Regions from separate parts of the Aliivibrio sp. SR45-2 genome, predicted to be linked through region 3. Evidence: riboswitches for the same ligand, from Rfam matches in the RefSeq annotation. Region 3 holds a riboswitch; each other region holds the start of a gene.
The links. A riboswitch is a leader RNA that binds a small molecule or an ion and turns the genes downstream of it on or off. The one in region 3 is predicted to bind thiamine pyrophosphate.
Positions count from the first base shown of each region.

Region 1: it holds a riboswitch for thiamine pyrophosphate, as region 3 does, so the genes downstream of both, thiB (thiamine ABC transporter substrate binding subunit) here and thiC (phosphomethylpyrimidine synthase ThiC) in region 3, are expected to answer to the same signal.
Region 2: it holds a riboswitch for thiamine pyrophosphate, as region 3 does, so the genes downstream of both, thiD (bifunctional hydroxymethylpyrimidine kinase/phosphomethylpyrimidine kinase) here and thiC (phosphomethylpyrimidine synthase ThiC) in region 3, are expected to answer to the same signal.

Region 1 covers NZ_CAWPRC010000153.1:24,448-29,533, reverse strand. Annotated here, with positions in the region: gene mpl (UDP-N-acetylmuramate:L-alanyl-gamma-D-glutamyl-meso-diaminopimelate ligase) at 1-1,170, shown strand, start outside; gene AACV33_RS10775 (flavin prenyltransferase UbiX) at 1,172-1,801, shown strand; TPP riboswitch at 1,841-1,954, shown strand; gene thiB (thiamine ABC transporter substrate binding subunit) at 2,006-3,022, shown strand; gene thiP (thiamine/thiamine pyrophosphate ABC transporter permease ThiP) at 3,084-4,694, shown strand; gene thiQ (thiamine ABC transporter ATP-binding protein) at 4,694-5,086, shown strand, end outside.
Region 2 covers NZ_CAWPRC010000077.1:40,459-45,544, forward strand. Annotated here, with positions in the region: gene AACV33_RS03630 (YcjX family protein) at 1-1,305, shown strand, start outside; gene AACV33_RS03635 (YcjF family protein) at 1,302-2,327, shown strand; TPP riboswitch at 2,404-2,501, shown strand; gene thiD (bifunctional hydroxymethylpyrimidine kinase/phosphomethylpyrimidine kinase) at 2,602-3,456, shown strand; gene AACV33_RS03645 (ABC transporter ATP-binding protein) at 3,456-4,229, shown strand; gene AACV33_RS03650 (ABC transporter permease) at 4,222-5,040, shown strand; gene AACV33_RS03655 (ABC transporter substrate-binding protein) at 5,069-5,086, shown strand, end outside.
Region 3 covers NZ_CAWPRC010000227.1:74,294-79,379, reverse strand. Annotated here, with positions in the region: gene thiC (phosphomethylpyrimidine synthase ThiC) at 1-1,940, opposite strand, end outside; TPP riboswitch at 2,099-2,212, opposite strand; gene AACV33_RS21395 (universal stress protein) at 2,382-2,804, opposite strand; gene crcB (fluoride efflux transporter CrcB) at 2,986-3,366, shown strand; gene AACV33_RS21385 (hypothetical protein) at 3,458-3,652, opposite strand; gene AACV33_RS21380 (M16 family metallopeptidase) at 3,755-5,086, opposite strand, start outside.

The DNA of each region.
Region 1 (5,086 bases), on a different contig from region 3:
GTTGTCATTGGGAATGCGATGAGTCGTGGTAACCCATGTGTGGAGTATGTTTTAGATAAAAATTTAAAATACACTTCAGGACCTCAATGGTTGCAAGAGTTCCTATTACAAGATCGCTGGGTACTGGCTGTTGCAGGAACTCATGGTAAGACGACGACATCAAGCATGCTAGCCTGGGTCTTAGAAGAGTGTGGATATAAACCTGGTTTTCTCGTCGGTGGTGTACTTGGTAACTTTGGGGAATCGGCACGATTAGGTGAAAGCATGTTTTTTGTGGTTGAAGCCGATGAATATGACAGTGCTTTTTTTGACAAGCGTTCTAAGTTTGTTCATTACCGTCCACGAACGTTAGTATTAAATAATCTGGAATTTGATCATGCTGATATTTTTGATGATCTTGCTGCAATTCAACGTCAGTTCCATCATCTTATAAGAACGGTGCCTAGTAGTGGTCGTATTTTTGCCCCTAAACAAGATAAACCCTTAGCTGAAGTACTAGAGCAAGGATGTTGGAGTGAGATTGAATTTACGGGTGAAGAAGGAGAATGGAAAGCGAGTAAACTTAAGAAAGACGGCAGCCAATTTGACGTTTATTTCAATGATGAAAATGTTGGGCAGGTAAACTGGAATTTAGTCGGTGATCATAATGTAAGTAATGCTCTTATGGTCGTAGCTTCGGCTCGCCATGTAGGCGTTACCCCAGATTTAGCTTGTGAAGCATTGGGCTCCTTTATCAATACTAAGCGTCGATTAGAGTTTAAAGGTGAGGTTAATGGGGTTACGGTATATGACGATTTTGCTCATCACCCTACTGCAATTGATCTAACGTTAAGCGGTTTACGTAATAAAGTGGGTGATAATAAAATTATCGCAGTATTAGAACCTCGCTCTAGTACGATGAAACTAGGGGTTCATAAAGACACCTTAGCCGGTTCGCTTCATGCCGCAGATTCGGTGTATCTTTTCCAACCTGATAATATTTCTTGGTCCGTTGATGATGTCGCTAAACAATGTGTTCAACCCGCCTATACTCATCATGAGATTAACGCTTTTGTTGATATGATTGTGGCTGAAGCAAAAGAAGGTGATCAAATTCTAGTCATGAGTAATGGTGGCTTTGAAGGCATTCACGGTAAATTACTATCAGCATTAGAGCAAAAGGCTATTTAGGATGTATAAAAAACAGAAAACAATCACCTTAGCAATGACTGGTGCCTCTGGTGCCCCTTATGGATTACGTCTATTGGAGTGTTTGTTGGCTGCTGATTATCAAGTTTATTTTCTTATCTCATCTGCAGCAAGAGTTGTGATGGCAACCGAGCATAATTTAAAATTGCCAAGTGGTCCTGATGCAATGAAAGCGGTCTTAGTTGAACACTTAGGTTGTGATGCCGATAAGTTAATTGTGTGCGGTAAAGAAGATTGGTTTTCTCCAGTGGCTTCTGGGTCGGCAGCACCAAAACAAATGGTGGTATGCCCATGCTCTGCAGGGAGCGTCGCTTCTATTGCTCATGGTATTTCAGATAATTTGATTGAACGGGCTGCTGATGTGGTATTAAAAGAGCGCGGTCAGTTAATTATGGTGGTTAGAGAAACGCCATTTTCTACATTGCATTTAGAAAACATGTTGAAGCTATCTCAAATGGGGACAACGATAATGCCTGCTGCGCCTGGATTTTATCATCAACCAAAATCGATTGAAGATTTAATCGATTTTATGGTCGCTCGTATATTGGATCACCTAGGTGTAGAACAGGGACTTGTTCCTCGATGGGGTTATGATCAGCGTCAGAAGAGTTAATAAACCTCTGGCTCATTAATGCATTCACACATACAATATGGCCTCTCATCGGGGAGCGACTAGCTGAGATTAGTAAACATTGGATAATGCTTACTTAAACCCGTACTACCTGAATCAGATAATGCTGACGTAGGGATTGAGATGACATTCTCATCGAGTATATCAACTTAACCCTGTGTCGCTCAAAAGGACAAAGAGCGCATAATGAAAACACGTTATATATCCCCTCTACTTAAAACATTACCTATCGCTTTAGCTGTTAGTTCTCTCTCTTCTTTTTCTGCTTCTGCTTCTGAAACGCTAACAGTCTATACCTATGATTCTTTTGCTGCCGATTGGGGCCCTGGTCCAACAATTAAAACGGCTTTCGAAAAACAGTGTGGCTGCAATCTTGATCTTGTCGCTTTGGATGATGGCGTTTCTATTTTGAATCGTCTTCGTTTAGAAGGGAGAAATTCAAAAGCGGACATTGTTTTAGGGCTCGATAATAATTTAATGGCAGAAGCGAAAGTAACGGGTTTACTGGTTGAACATAATGTAAATACGGACTCAGTGACGATACCTAATGGTTGGAGTGATAAGACCTTTGTTCCTTATGATTATGGTTATTTTGCTTTCGTATATAACAAAGAAAAAGTAAAGAACCCACCTAAGAGTCTAAAAGAATTAGTAGAACAACGAGATGATTTAACCGTTATTTATCAAGATCCAAGAACCTCTACACCGGGCCAAGGTTTATTGTTATGGATGAAGTCGGTGTATGGGGATGATGTTGCTCAAGCATGGAAACAACTTGCAAAGAAAACCGTCACCGTCACTAAAGGCTGGTCAGAAGCTTACAGTATGTTCTTAGAGGGTGAATCTGATCTTGTTTTGTCTTATACGACGTCTCCGGCATACCATTTACTTGCTGAAAAAGACGATCGATTTGCAGCGGCTAATTTTTCAGAAGGTCATTACATGCAAGTGGAAGTGGCGGCGAAAGTAAAAAATACGCAGCATAATGCGTTAGCTGATGAGTTCTTAGCTTTTATTCTTAGTAAGGAATTTCAATCAGCGATGCCAACGGGAAATTGGATGTATCCAGTGACTAATATTACGTTACCTAAAGGGTTTGAAGACCTTAAGGTTCCGACTAAAGCGTTGTCATTTAGTTCTGCGGAGATTGCGAAACAAAGAAAGTCGTGGATTCGCGAATGGCAACACGCATTAATCTTTTAATCGATGCACTGAAAAGAGCGTATGATGCGTACGTTTCTTTTTGGGACAGATAGATAACATGATGAAAACGAATCCCTTAAATGCCATTCCCTATACCGGCTATATGATCGCTGCTGTGATTGTTATTTTTGTTGGCGGAGCTATTGGTGCATTATTAATCGCGTCACCGAGTATCAATGTCAGTTTAATTTGGTCCGATCCTTATTATATTCATATAACCAAATTTAGTTTTTATCAAGCAACCCTGTCTACGTTGTTTAGTGTGGTACTTGCGGTTCCGACAGCATATGCACTATCTCGTCGCTCTTTTTTAGGACGCGGTCTGTTATTAAAGTTGTGTGCGACGACCTTGGTTTTGCCTGTGTTAGTGGGGGTTTTTGGTTTACTTGCTATTTATGGAAACAGCGGTCTCTTAGCTAAGGTGTTTGCATTTTTTGGTGGTAAATTGCCGTTTTCTATTTATGGATTAAATGGCATTTTACTCGCGCATGTATTCTTTAATTATCCTTTTGCAACTCGTTTGTTTTTACAATCATTAGACAGTATACCGATGGAGCAACATCAGCTTTCTGCTCATCTAGGATTGACTGGGTGGAATAAATTTAACGTTGTTGCATGGCCAAGAGTAAAACAACAATTTCCGCATGTTGCAGGCTTGGTGTTCATGCTTTGCTTTACCAGTTTTGCAACCGTAATGGCATTAGGTGGAGGACCAAAATCAACCACGATTGAACTTGCTATTTACCAAGCCATTAAATTTGATTTTGATTTACAGGCCGGCGCTATTTTAGCGTTATGGCAAATGTTGTTATGCGCAGGATTATCGCTGTGTATTCAACGGTTTTCTACGTCGATTGCCGTTGACAGTGCAACGCTAGGTAAGCCCATTATCTATCAAGACTCAAAGAGACAAAAGTTGTGGGATAAAGGGTGGATCATATTACTTACTCTGTTTATTTTACCTCCATTACTCATGGTTGTTATTAGTGGGATAAATTCTGAAGTTATTACGGTGATGACTTCTAGTGCTTTTTGGTCAGCATTTGCTAATTCATTCATTGTTGCTTTCTGTGCGGCGCTATTAGCGATGATTTTTGGGGTTTTATTGCTTCATACCACCCGAGCGTTAAGGCTTAATCATCAGCGTTTTTTGGCGGATAAATTAGATTTAATTGGTACTATGATTTTAGTTACCCCAGGATTGGTTATTAGCACGGGGTTGTTTTTGTTGCTTAGAAACATCACTGATGTATTTAGTATGGCTATTTGGATCGTCATTTTAGTCAATGCACTTATGGCGCTTCCATACGTCATAAAGACGCTTGCTCAACCTTTATTGCATATGGCACAGCAATATCAGTTATTGTGTGCGAGTTTAGGACTTAATGGTTTTACTCGTTTTCGCTTAATTGAGTGGAGAGGGTTAAGAAAACCGATGGCTCATGCCTTTGCCATTGCTTTTATTTTATCAATGGGTGATTTAAGTGCGATAGCGCTTTTTGGTAGTCAGGATTTTAGGACATTGCCGCTATATTTATTTCAATTATTAGGCAGTTATCAAATGGAAGCGGCTGCGGTGGTTTCACTTTGTTTACTCTTATTAAGTGTGGGTGTGTTTAGTACGGTTGAATGGCTTTTTTCATCAAAGAATCTACAAAGAGAGAATGTGTAATGCTGACTTTTTCTAATGTAAAATATCGCTATCATTCTGAGATTTTTGAGTTTGATATGTCAGTTAAACAAGGTGAAGTCGTTGCTATTCTTGGGCCTAGTGGTGCAGGGAAAAGTACACTGCTTAGCTTATTGGCTGGGTTCATTAATCCAGAATTGGGTGATATTGCCATTAACGGCCATTCTGTTCTTTCCCTTGCGCCTCATCAGCGCCCTTTGTCTATGTTATTTCAAGAGCATAATTTGTTTGCGCATTTATCGATAGCGGACAATATTGGATTGGGAATTAAAGCGAATCTTCGTCTCAATGATGAAGAAAAAGAATGCGTTATTTATGCGGCTCAACAGGTTGGTGTTGACGAACTATTACTGCGTTTACCTGAGCAACTTTCT
Region 2 (5,086 bases), on a different contig from region 3:
AAGACGGCATTTATTACCTCTTTGGTTAATCAATGTTTGCATGCGGGTTCAAGCGATAAGTTGCCTTTATTGTCAGTGACTCGTGAAGGTCGCATGATTGGGGCGAAACGCATACCGCAATCAAACTTATCCATTCCAAGCTTCACTTATGATGATGGTATGGCGTCATTATTATCAGAACCACCAACATGGCCAGAGCCTACTCGTGATGTGAGTGAACTTCGTTTAGCCATCAAATTTAAACCTAAATCAGGCATACTAAAACACCTTAAAGACAATGCAACATTGTATGTGGATATTGTCGATTATCCGGGTGAATGGTTATTGGATTTACCGTTATTAGATATGGATTATATTGAGTGGTCTAAGCAACAGCAGGCGAATTTAACTGGGCATAGAAAAGTGCTTTCTGAAGAATGGTTAAAAGAAGCTCAGCAGCTTGATCCTCTTGCGCCTGTTGATGAAAAACAGCTCGCGCATATTGCGGATGCGTTTACTCAATATCTTCATACCTGTAAGGATTCAAAAGGATTACATTGGGTGCAACCGGGGCGATTCGTTTTACCGGGTGAGTTAGCAGGCGCGCCTGTTTTGCAATTCTTTCCTTTTATGTTTTTGCATAAATACACAGAAGAAGAGTTGGCAAAAGCGAAGAAAGATTCAAATATCGCCGTGCTTAAAAAACGTTATCAGCACTACCAACAACATGTAGTGAAAAAGTTTTATAACGAGCATTTTAGACATTTTGATCGTCAAATTGTATTGGTTGACTGCTTACAGCCGTTAAATGCGGGTGAACAATCATTTAATGATATGCGTCAGGCTGTCGATCAGTTGATGCGTAGTTTCCAGTATGGCAAAAGTTCAATGCTTAAACGTCTGTTTTCACCAAAGATAGATAAAGTGTTGTTTGCTGCCACCAAAGCAGATCACGTTACGCCTGAACAGCACCCAAATATGGTGTCGCTGTTGCAACAAATGATCCACCAAACATGGCAAGAAACCGCTTACGAAGGCATTAAAATGGAGTGCATGAGCATTGCCTCAATTCAAGCAACCACCGCGGGAATGATTGAGGACGACGGTGAATTGTTTTCTGCAATATCAGGGGTCACCGCCGATCAAACACCGATGATGATGTTTCCGGGTGAGGTGCCTAAACGTATTCCAAGTAAAGCGTATTGGGAAACAAAACCTTTTAATTTCATGAGTTTTCAACCGTTAGAAAGTGAGACTGACAAACCGCTACAACATATCCGTATGGATAAGGCGATGCAGTTTTTATTAGGAGACAAATTAGTATGAGTGAATTAAAAAAACAGCGCGTATTTCAATCTGAGCCTCAATTTACAGAAAATGAGCAGACAACAGAATCGCTGAATACTCAAAAACTGTTCGAAGAAACACAAACTTTTATTCCTCAAGCCATTGAAGAAGAAAGTGAATTGGATGATCTTGATATTGAAACGCCATTAGTGAAAAAGAAAACCCATTGGAGTATTAAAATACTGATTGGTGGATTCCTTGGATTAACAGTATGGCAAAGTGTTGATCATGTTATTACCGCGATTCAAACCGCCGATTTCTTATCATTGGGTTGGGCGGGATTAATCAGTTTAGCGGCGTTAATGGGGGTGACGGCCATTGGTCGTGAACTATGGACGCTACGTAAACTTAAAAACCGTGCCGAGATCCAACATCAAGCCACTGAATTGATGGAAGGCAATGGTATTGGGCAAGCAAAACCGTTCTGTGAAACGTTAGCTAAAAAAGGGCTAACCACTCATACTGCCGAGTTTTCTCGTTGGCAGAACAGCATTGAATCACATCATAACAACGCTGAAGTGTTTGAAATGTACGACAGCATGGTTGTGGTCGAGCAAGATAAACGAGCAAAAGCCTTAATCAGCAAGCATGCTGGTGAATCAGCGTTAATGGTGGCATTAAGTCCATTAGCTGTGGTGGATATGTTATTAGTAGCGTGGCGTAATATTCGATTAATCGAACAAGTTTCTCAAGTTTATGGGGTCGAACTTGGCTATTGGGGCCGTTTACGTTTGTTTAAAATGGTTCTGCAAAACATGGCGTTTGCCGGAGCAACAGAAATGGTGACGGACGTTGGTGTTGATATGTTATCAACGGGCCTTGCCGGTAAGTTATCAACCAGAGCAGCACAGGGGTTAGGGATTGGTTTATTAACGGCACGTTTTGGATTAAGAACCATGAATCTAATGCGTCCATTGCCATGGCAAGCCGGAGAAGCGCCTAAGCTTTCTGATATGCGTAAAACCATTGTTGCTCAATTAGTATCCAAACTTAATTCATAGGTTGAGAATTAGTTAACTCTAGTTAGCATTCCCATAAAAAAGCATACTATTTACAAATCGATTAGTGATAGTATGACGGCATTAGTCGGGGAGCCAATAGGCTGAGATCGCAATAGCGAACCCGTTGAACCTGATTCAGTTAGTACTGACGTAGGGAACTAATGGTCTTCTTGAAACGATCTCTCTGATCGATTTCTTTTAATGAGATAGCACCTACTCGGTATCTTTATCTCATGTGACTGTTTTTCCTGACCGTTAGTTAGGGAAAATAAGTATGCCTTCGTTACACACTACCGCACTTTTATCGACATTATCTGTAACAACACCGATTGTATTAACCATTGCTGGGTCTGACAGTGGTGGCGCAGCAGGGATCCAAGCCGACATTAAAGCGATTTCTGCAACCGGCAGTTATGCGTGTTCTGTTATTACCGCATTAACGGCTCAAAATACGCAAGGCGTGACGGGCATTTATCCAATCAGCAGTGAATTTGTTGAGCAGCAACTGGATGCTGTTTTCTCTGATTTGAATGTTATCGCCGTTAAAGTCGGCATGTTAAGTGATTCTGATATCATCCGCTCTGTTGCGAAAAAAATAAAGCAATACACACCGCGTTATTTAGTGGTTGATCCTGTGATGGTTGCAACCAGTGGTGATCTTCTTCTGCAATCCTCTGCTATTGAAAGCCTTAAATCTGAACTGCTTCCCCTTGCCGATGTTATCACGCCAAACCTACCTGAAGCGGCGGCACTCATTAATGCTAAAGTTCCCGAAAGTGAAGTTGAAATGACTGCAATGATTGATGAACTTCGTCAATTAGGTGCTAAATCAGTCTTACTGAAAGGCGGGCATTTAGAAAAGAATGAAAACAGTACCGATTTACTGATTTTATCTGATTCCATAGAACGTTTATCGACACCTCGAATTGAAACTCGCAATACACACGGCACGGGCTGTACATTATCGTCAGCGATTGCTTCGTATTTAGCGCAAGGTCATGAACTACTGGCTGCGGTAGCATTAGGTAAGCAATACATTACTCAAGCCATTATCCATGCCGATGAACTGAATATTGGTCAGGGACATGGGCCTGTGAATCACTTTTTTGCTTTACATACTCCAGAGTAATGGGGATGAATAATCGCATTGGTGCCGTCATTTCTAATGGGGCGTTACAATATAAAGACAGCGAATACCCTATTATTTTCAATCTAAACATGACGATTCCTAAAGGAAAATGGACCGCCATATTAGGAAAGAGTGGCTGTGGAAAAACGTCGATATTGCGTTATCTCGCCGGATTATTGACCGATAAAGTGGTGTGGTCAGGGGATGTTTCGATTGATGGCGTAGACGCATTAGAAGGCAATATTGCGTACATGGCGCAACAAGATTTATTGATGCCGTGGCTAAACGTAATAGATAACGTCTGCTTTGCCGACAAGTTTGTAACGAACTCTCGCTTTAATTCAACGAAACCGAATTCGGATAAACACAGAGCGCATGAACTTTTAGAGTTAGTTGGATTAACAGAGCATGCGTTTGCGATGCCGTCACAATTATCGGGCGGGATGCGTCAGCGTGTGGCGTTAGCTCGAACATTAATGCAAGACAAACCAATGGTATTAATGGATGAACCCTTTTCTGCACTAGATGCCGTCACTCGTTATCGCCTGCAAGATCTTGCTGCTCAAGTGCTAGCAGATAAAACTGTTTTATTGATCACGCATGATCCACAAGAAGCGTTAAGACTGAGTGATGTGGTTTATATCATGCAAGGACAACCTGCTTCAGCGGTCTCTTTACCTGTTCCTAGTACGCAGATACCTCGAAAGATTGATGCGGAGTTAGCTGCACTTCAACAACAAATAATTGATACCTTAGAGGTCGATTATGTCTAAATCATTCCTTATAAATTCGACATCAGCAACGATAGGAAAGGTAACGCCAAAACCAATGCTACAAAGCGTGAAATCCATGATAAGAATCTTAATCAGTGCGGTGGTTATTCTGGGATTATGGCAATTCATCGTAATAGTTTTTGCTTTACCAAGCTTCATTTTACCTAGTCCATTGGCTGTCTTTACTAAATTAATACAACGATACGATGTGCTACTTTCTCATTCATGGATAACGGCTCAAGAGATCTTGCTTGGTCTTGGCTTGGGTCTTTCTATGGGGTTGTTATTTGCCCTTCAAATGCTGTTGTTTGATCCACTTCGACGTTGGTTATTGCCAATTTTAATTGCGAGCCAAGCGATCCCTGTTTTTGCTATCGCGCCTATTCTGATGTTGTGGTTGGGTTATGGCATCGCATCAAAGGTCGTGATGGCGGCATTAATTATCTTTTTCCCTGTGACTACCTGTTGTTATGACGGGCTGCGAAATACCCCAAGTGGTTATCTTGATTTAGCCCACACGATGGGGGCATCAAAATGGCAATTATTAAAATACGTTCGCTTACCTGCGGCTTTACCTGCCTTAGCGTCGGGTATCCGTGTTGCTGTTGTTGTCGCGCCTATTGGTGCAGTCGTTGGTGAATGGGTAGGGTCAAGCGAAGGGCTAGGTTATTTAATGCTGCAAGCGAATGCTCGAATGATGATAGATGAAATGTTTGCTGCGTTATTCATTCTCGCCGCGTTATCCGTCAGCTTGTATTTTCTTGCGGATGTATTGATTCAAAAACTCATACCGTGGCAACACGATAAATAAATTCATAATAAAAAAGGACTCAACGATAATGAATAAAATGGTAATT
Region 3 (5,086 bases):
TTCACGGGTTCTGCCTCTACAGCAGGATGGTACAACTCAGAACCAGAGGCCTTAAACTCTGCTGATTTTTGGCGCATACCTTCAAGTGGGTCATCGAGCATTTTGATATTAATCGCTCGGTCTAACTCCACTTGTTCTGTGTCTTTGGCATACTCTCGAACTTCTTGTGATATTTTCATTGAACAGAATTTAGGCCCGCACATTGAACAAAAGTGAGCAACCTTGCCTGACTCTTGAGGCAGTGTTTCATCATGAAATTCACGAGCAGTTATTGGGTCAAGTGAGAGGTTAAACTGGTCTTCCCAACGGAATTCAAAACGGGCTTTTGATAAGGCATTATCTCGAATTTGGGCACCCGGATGACCTTTGGCTAAATCACCCGCATGAGCGGCTAATTTATAGGTGATCAAACCAATCTTAACGTCTTCTTTATTTGGTAGGCCTAAATGTTCTTTCGGTGTGACATAACAAAGCATTGCACAGCCATACCATCCAATCATGGCCGCACCAATCCCCGAAGTAATGTGATCATAACCAGGGGCAATGTCAGTCGTTAATGGACCTAATGTATAGAACGGTGCTTCATGACAGTGCTTGAGTTGCTCGTCCATGTTTTCTTTGATCATATGCATTGGTACATGACCCGGCCCCTCAATAATCACTTGAACATCGTATTCCCAAGCAACTTTAGTTAACTCTCCGAGCGTTCTCAATTCAGCAAACTGTGCTTCATCATTCGCATCCGCAATTGAGCCCGGACGTAAACCATCCCCTAAAGAAAGAGAAACATCGTACTTTGCACAAATCTCACAAATTTCACGAAAATGCGTATATAAGAAACTTTCTTGATGATGCGCTAAACACCATTTTGCAATGATAGAACCGCCACGAGAAACAATCCCTGTCACTCGTTTCGCCGTCATTGGTACATAACGAAGCAGTAAACCGGCATGAATCGTAAAGTAATCTACACCCTGCTCCGCTTGCTCAATTAAGGTATCTCGCATGACTTCCCAGTTTAGATTCTCTGCCACGCCATTCACTTTCTCTAGTGCTTGGTACATCGGAACCGTGCCAATGGGTACTGGGCTATTACGAAGGATCCATTCACGTGTTTCGTGAATATTACGACCTGTCGATAAGTCCATCACCGTATCACCGCCCCAACGTGTAGACCAAACCAGCTTCTCTACTTCTTCTTCAATCGACGAACTGACCGAAGAATTACCAATATTGGCATTAACTTTAATTAAAAAATTACGACCAATGATCATTGGCTCTGCTTCTGGGTGGTTGATATTGGCAGGAATAATGGCTCGCCCTTCGGCGACTTCGTTACGTACAAATTCAGGGGTAATTTCTTTTGGAAGGTTGGCACCAAAACTGTGGCCAGGATGCTGATGATTTAGTTGTTCATCTGCAAATTTTTGACGACCCATGTTTTCACGGATCGCGATGTATTCCATTTCTGGGGTAATGATACCTTGGCGAGCATAGTGTAATTGCGTCACACATTGTTGAGGTTTGGCTCGTCGAATCGTGGGTAAATTGCCATAACGAAGTTCATCAAGTGTTTCATCAGACAGGCGTTCTTGAGAATAAACAGAGCTTACCCCTTTCAACACTTCAGTATCAGTGCGGTCTTCTATCCAACGTTCGCGTAATTTAGGTAACCCTTGGTAAACATCAATGTCGTAATTTGGGTCGGTATAGACCCCAGAGGTGTCATAGACTTGAATGGGTTCGTTTGGTATCAGTGTTGGGTTTTCTTTTGTTCCACCAACTAAGCTATCAGCCAATGATATTTCACGCATTGGAACACGAATATCAGGACTAGAACCGTCGATATAGATTTTTTTTGAATTGGGATAAGGTTGAACAGAAAGCGACTCAATGTTTGATTTAGCATCCAAACGCGCTTGTTTACGACTTGACGACATAGCAAAATTCCTTGTAATAATTAGGATAATTGCTTGTCGGATTATGTAGCAAGAGGTTCTTAGTGTGCGTAAATATAAAGTAGAAAAATCGTCTACTTAATTCAAGGTATCTGCTGAAAATGACACTTTGCAGTTACAATGATATGACAGCACTAAGTGATAAATTATCTCTTGTTCCCTTCGCAGGTATTAGCCTGATCAGGTTCTACGGATCCCGCAACGCGGTCTCAGCTCGTACTTTAAAAAAGTACTAAGCACTCCGACAAGTTTCTTTCAGAAGTTCTTGGTGAAAAACTGAACGAGTGCGGAGTATAAAGAAAGGAATAAATCACAGCAAATATTCCATTGAAGAAATAATAAAATATCGAGAAAAAGAAAAAGCCACATTAATATGCGGCTTTGTTAGCGATTTGTATCAGATTCGACTAAGTAAAGAATGTCTTATTGAGCAATCATGACATCACATTTCAATTTATCAGAAACTTCATCACCAAGCGTACGCCCCCAGTGAATTTTACTTTTATGGTAACCAATGATCACGAGATCGGTATTGATTTTATCCCCAATCTCACTGATGTGTTTTACGATATTTCCATCAGCAATATGTACAGCGCGAACAGGATAAGGTGATTCTTTAGATAATATAGATAACTGCTCTATTCGCTTAAACTCTAACGCGTTATGGCTCGATTCTAGCTCTAGCTCAACATCCATGTAATTAACATCACCGATGCCGACCTCTACAAAAATGACATGCAATTCTGCGTCATTTTGTTTTGCAAGAACCCCTGCTTTAACCATTAACTTATGTGCTTTACTGTCATCAGGATTTAATGCGAGTAAAATGGTTTGGTATAACTTCATATCTTGCTCCTGTGAAAGAATAACTTACGACGCTGATACTATAAAACTATAATCAACCTGCTGCAATTAGAAGCATGATTAAGTAATCACTGCCATTTTTGTATTTAAAAGAGATATTGATAAAAATTCATATCCAACTATGTTATTAATAAGCTAGCTTTCTATTTTAATCGAGGTATCAATGAATCAATTTATGCTATTGGGCTTTATTGCTTTTGGTGGCGCATTTGGGGCTTGTGCCCGCTATTTGATCTCAGAACTTTGTGTCGTTCTATTAGGTAAAGGCTTTCCGTATGGAACCTTAACCGTCAATATTGTCGGCTCTCTTATCATGGGTGTATTAATGTCTTCTCTTAACCAAGGCATTATTGAAGCCGCGCCTTGGCGTCCAATTATAGGGCTTGGATTTCTTGGAGCACTAACGACGTTCTCTACATTCTCGATGGATAATGTCATCTTGATGCAACAAGGAGAAATAATCAAAGCGGGTCTAAATATTTTACTGAATGTAACCTTAAGCATCACTGCCTGCTTTATTGGCTTTCAATTAATGAAAAGCTAATCTATCTGCTTTTTAGTATGTTCTTTACGAGCAGACATAAAAAAGACGCTTAATAATAAGCGTCTTTTTTAGTTTCAATGAGTCGTTATTATCACCACGTTCTTACAGGTGTGTAACCACTTATCATTATAGCCATTTTCGTATTTACGCTTTCGAATCCTTTCCAAAGTTTTTTCGTTACTGCTGTTTTTTTATTTCTTGGTTGTTGCTTACCGTACATAGCTTCATTAAGCATGTTCTTTGCAGCAATTTGACCAAGATAAACAGAACCTAAATCGTAATTCATTTTATAAAACCTTAGAGATTAATTAAGCAGCGAATTGTACTGCTTACCCTCTAAAAAACAAGATCTAGATCACACTTTTATTTCAGTAATAAAAACAGGACATTATCGAATCGTTGGCGTTGCTAAGTATGTAGACTTACGAACACCTTCCCCAAATGTACTCTGGATTAACGCCGTCATCTCTTGCGAATTTATGGAATCAGCCGTCTTTTGAATATTCAATAACGCATCAATTCCATAGCCATGTATTGTGTACCTCGTAAATAACCAGGCTTGTTGTGATGAGTTATTTTTCATTGGAGACAAATCAACCACTAACTGTTTTGCAGCAGAACGGGTTTCTTCCTCAGACACTCCTTTTAATAAATCAGTAATCACTTTGTCTATCGCTGATTCAATAAGCTCCGCATTTTTTGGAGCAACTTGAGCGCCAACAATCCAATTACTTCGTAATTCACCATCAGAGTTTATGATTTCTGTATAAGGCGCATAATCTAAGCTCAGCTCTTCACGTACATAAGACATCAAACGTTTAGAGACAATGCGTTGCAGCATATCTTCCATAAACAAGGATTTTGCTAATTGATTCTCATCAGCCTTATTCGCAATAAAATGAGCAATATAGTGACTGTTGTTTTCGGTATTAACTGCCATTGTAAAACTAGGCTTAAATGGTTCTTTGTAACCAGCGGCATAATCAACAGGTTCAGAATTAACGAATTGAATACTAGCAACATACTGACGCAATAACGGTTTTAACTCTGTTGGTTTAAGATCAGCAACAATCACTAATTGATAATTTCTATTCTGTTGGAATAATAATTGATGAACTTGTTTTATTTGCTCATCAGTGACGTCAACCACTCCATCGCCTTCCAGTAATCGATGACTGCTCGTTACTACATACGTATTGTGGTTAATGGCTTGAGTAAATTTACCCAGTGGTGTTTCTAGGTAGGCAGTGCGGTTTTGATTAAACTCCTGTTTTACCGCTTTAAGCTGCTCCCCATCAACTTTAATCTCAGACATCAATGCTGATAAAACGGCAAAACTTTCGGCAATCCCTTCTCTATTAGTTAAGACTTCAAGACCATGATGAGTAAAGTTAATATATGGATAAAGCTCAATATCATTACGTCTTAGATGTGCATCTAACTGAGACCCGGTAAGGTCGCCCAATCCACTGCGACTAACAACAGGAATCGCAATGTTTGCTGCGGGAAGTAAATTTGGAGTCAACGCGGCCATCCCACCTTTACTCGCTAACGAGATACTGATGTCATTCCCAGAGTTTACATCTCTTAAATACAGAACATTAATGCCATTATCTAACGTCCAACTTGTTAAGTTTCTTTCGCTCGATATCAACGTTTCTGAAAGAAGACTTCCAGACATAGCAGGGACAGGGAAAGCGGAGGTAATATTATTAAGTAA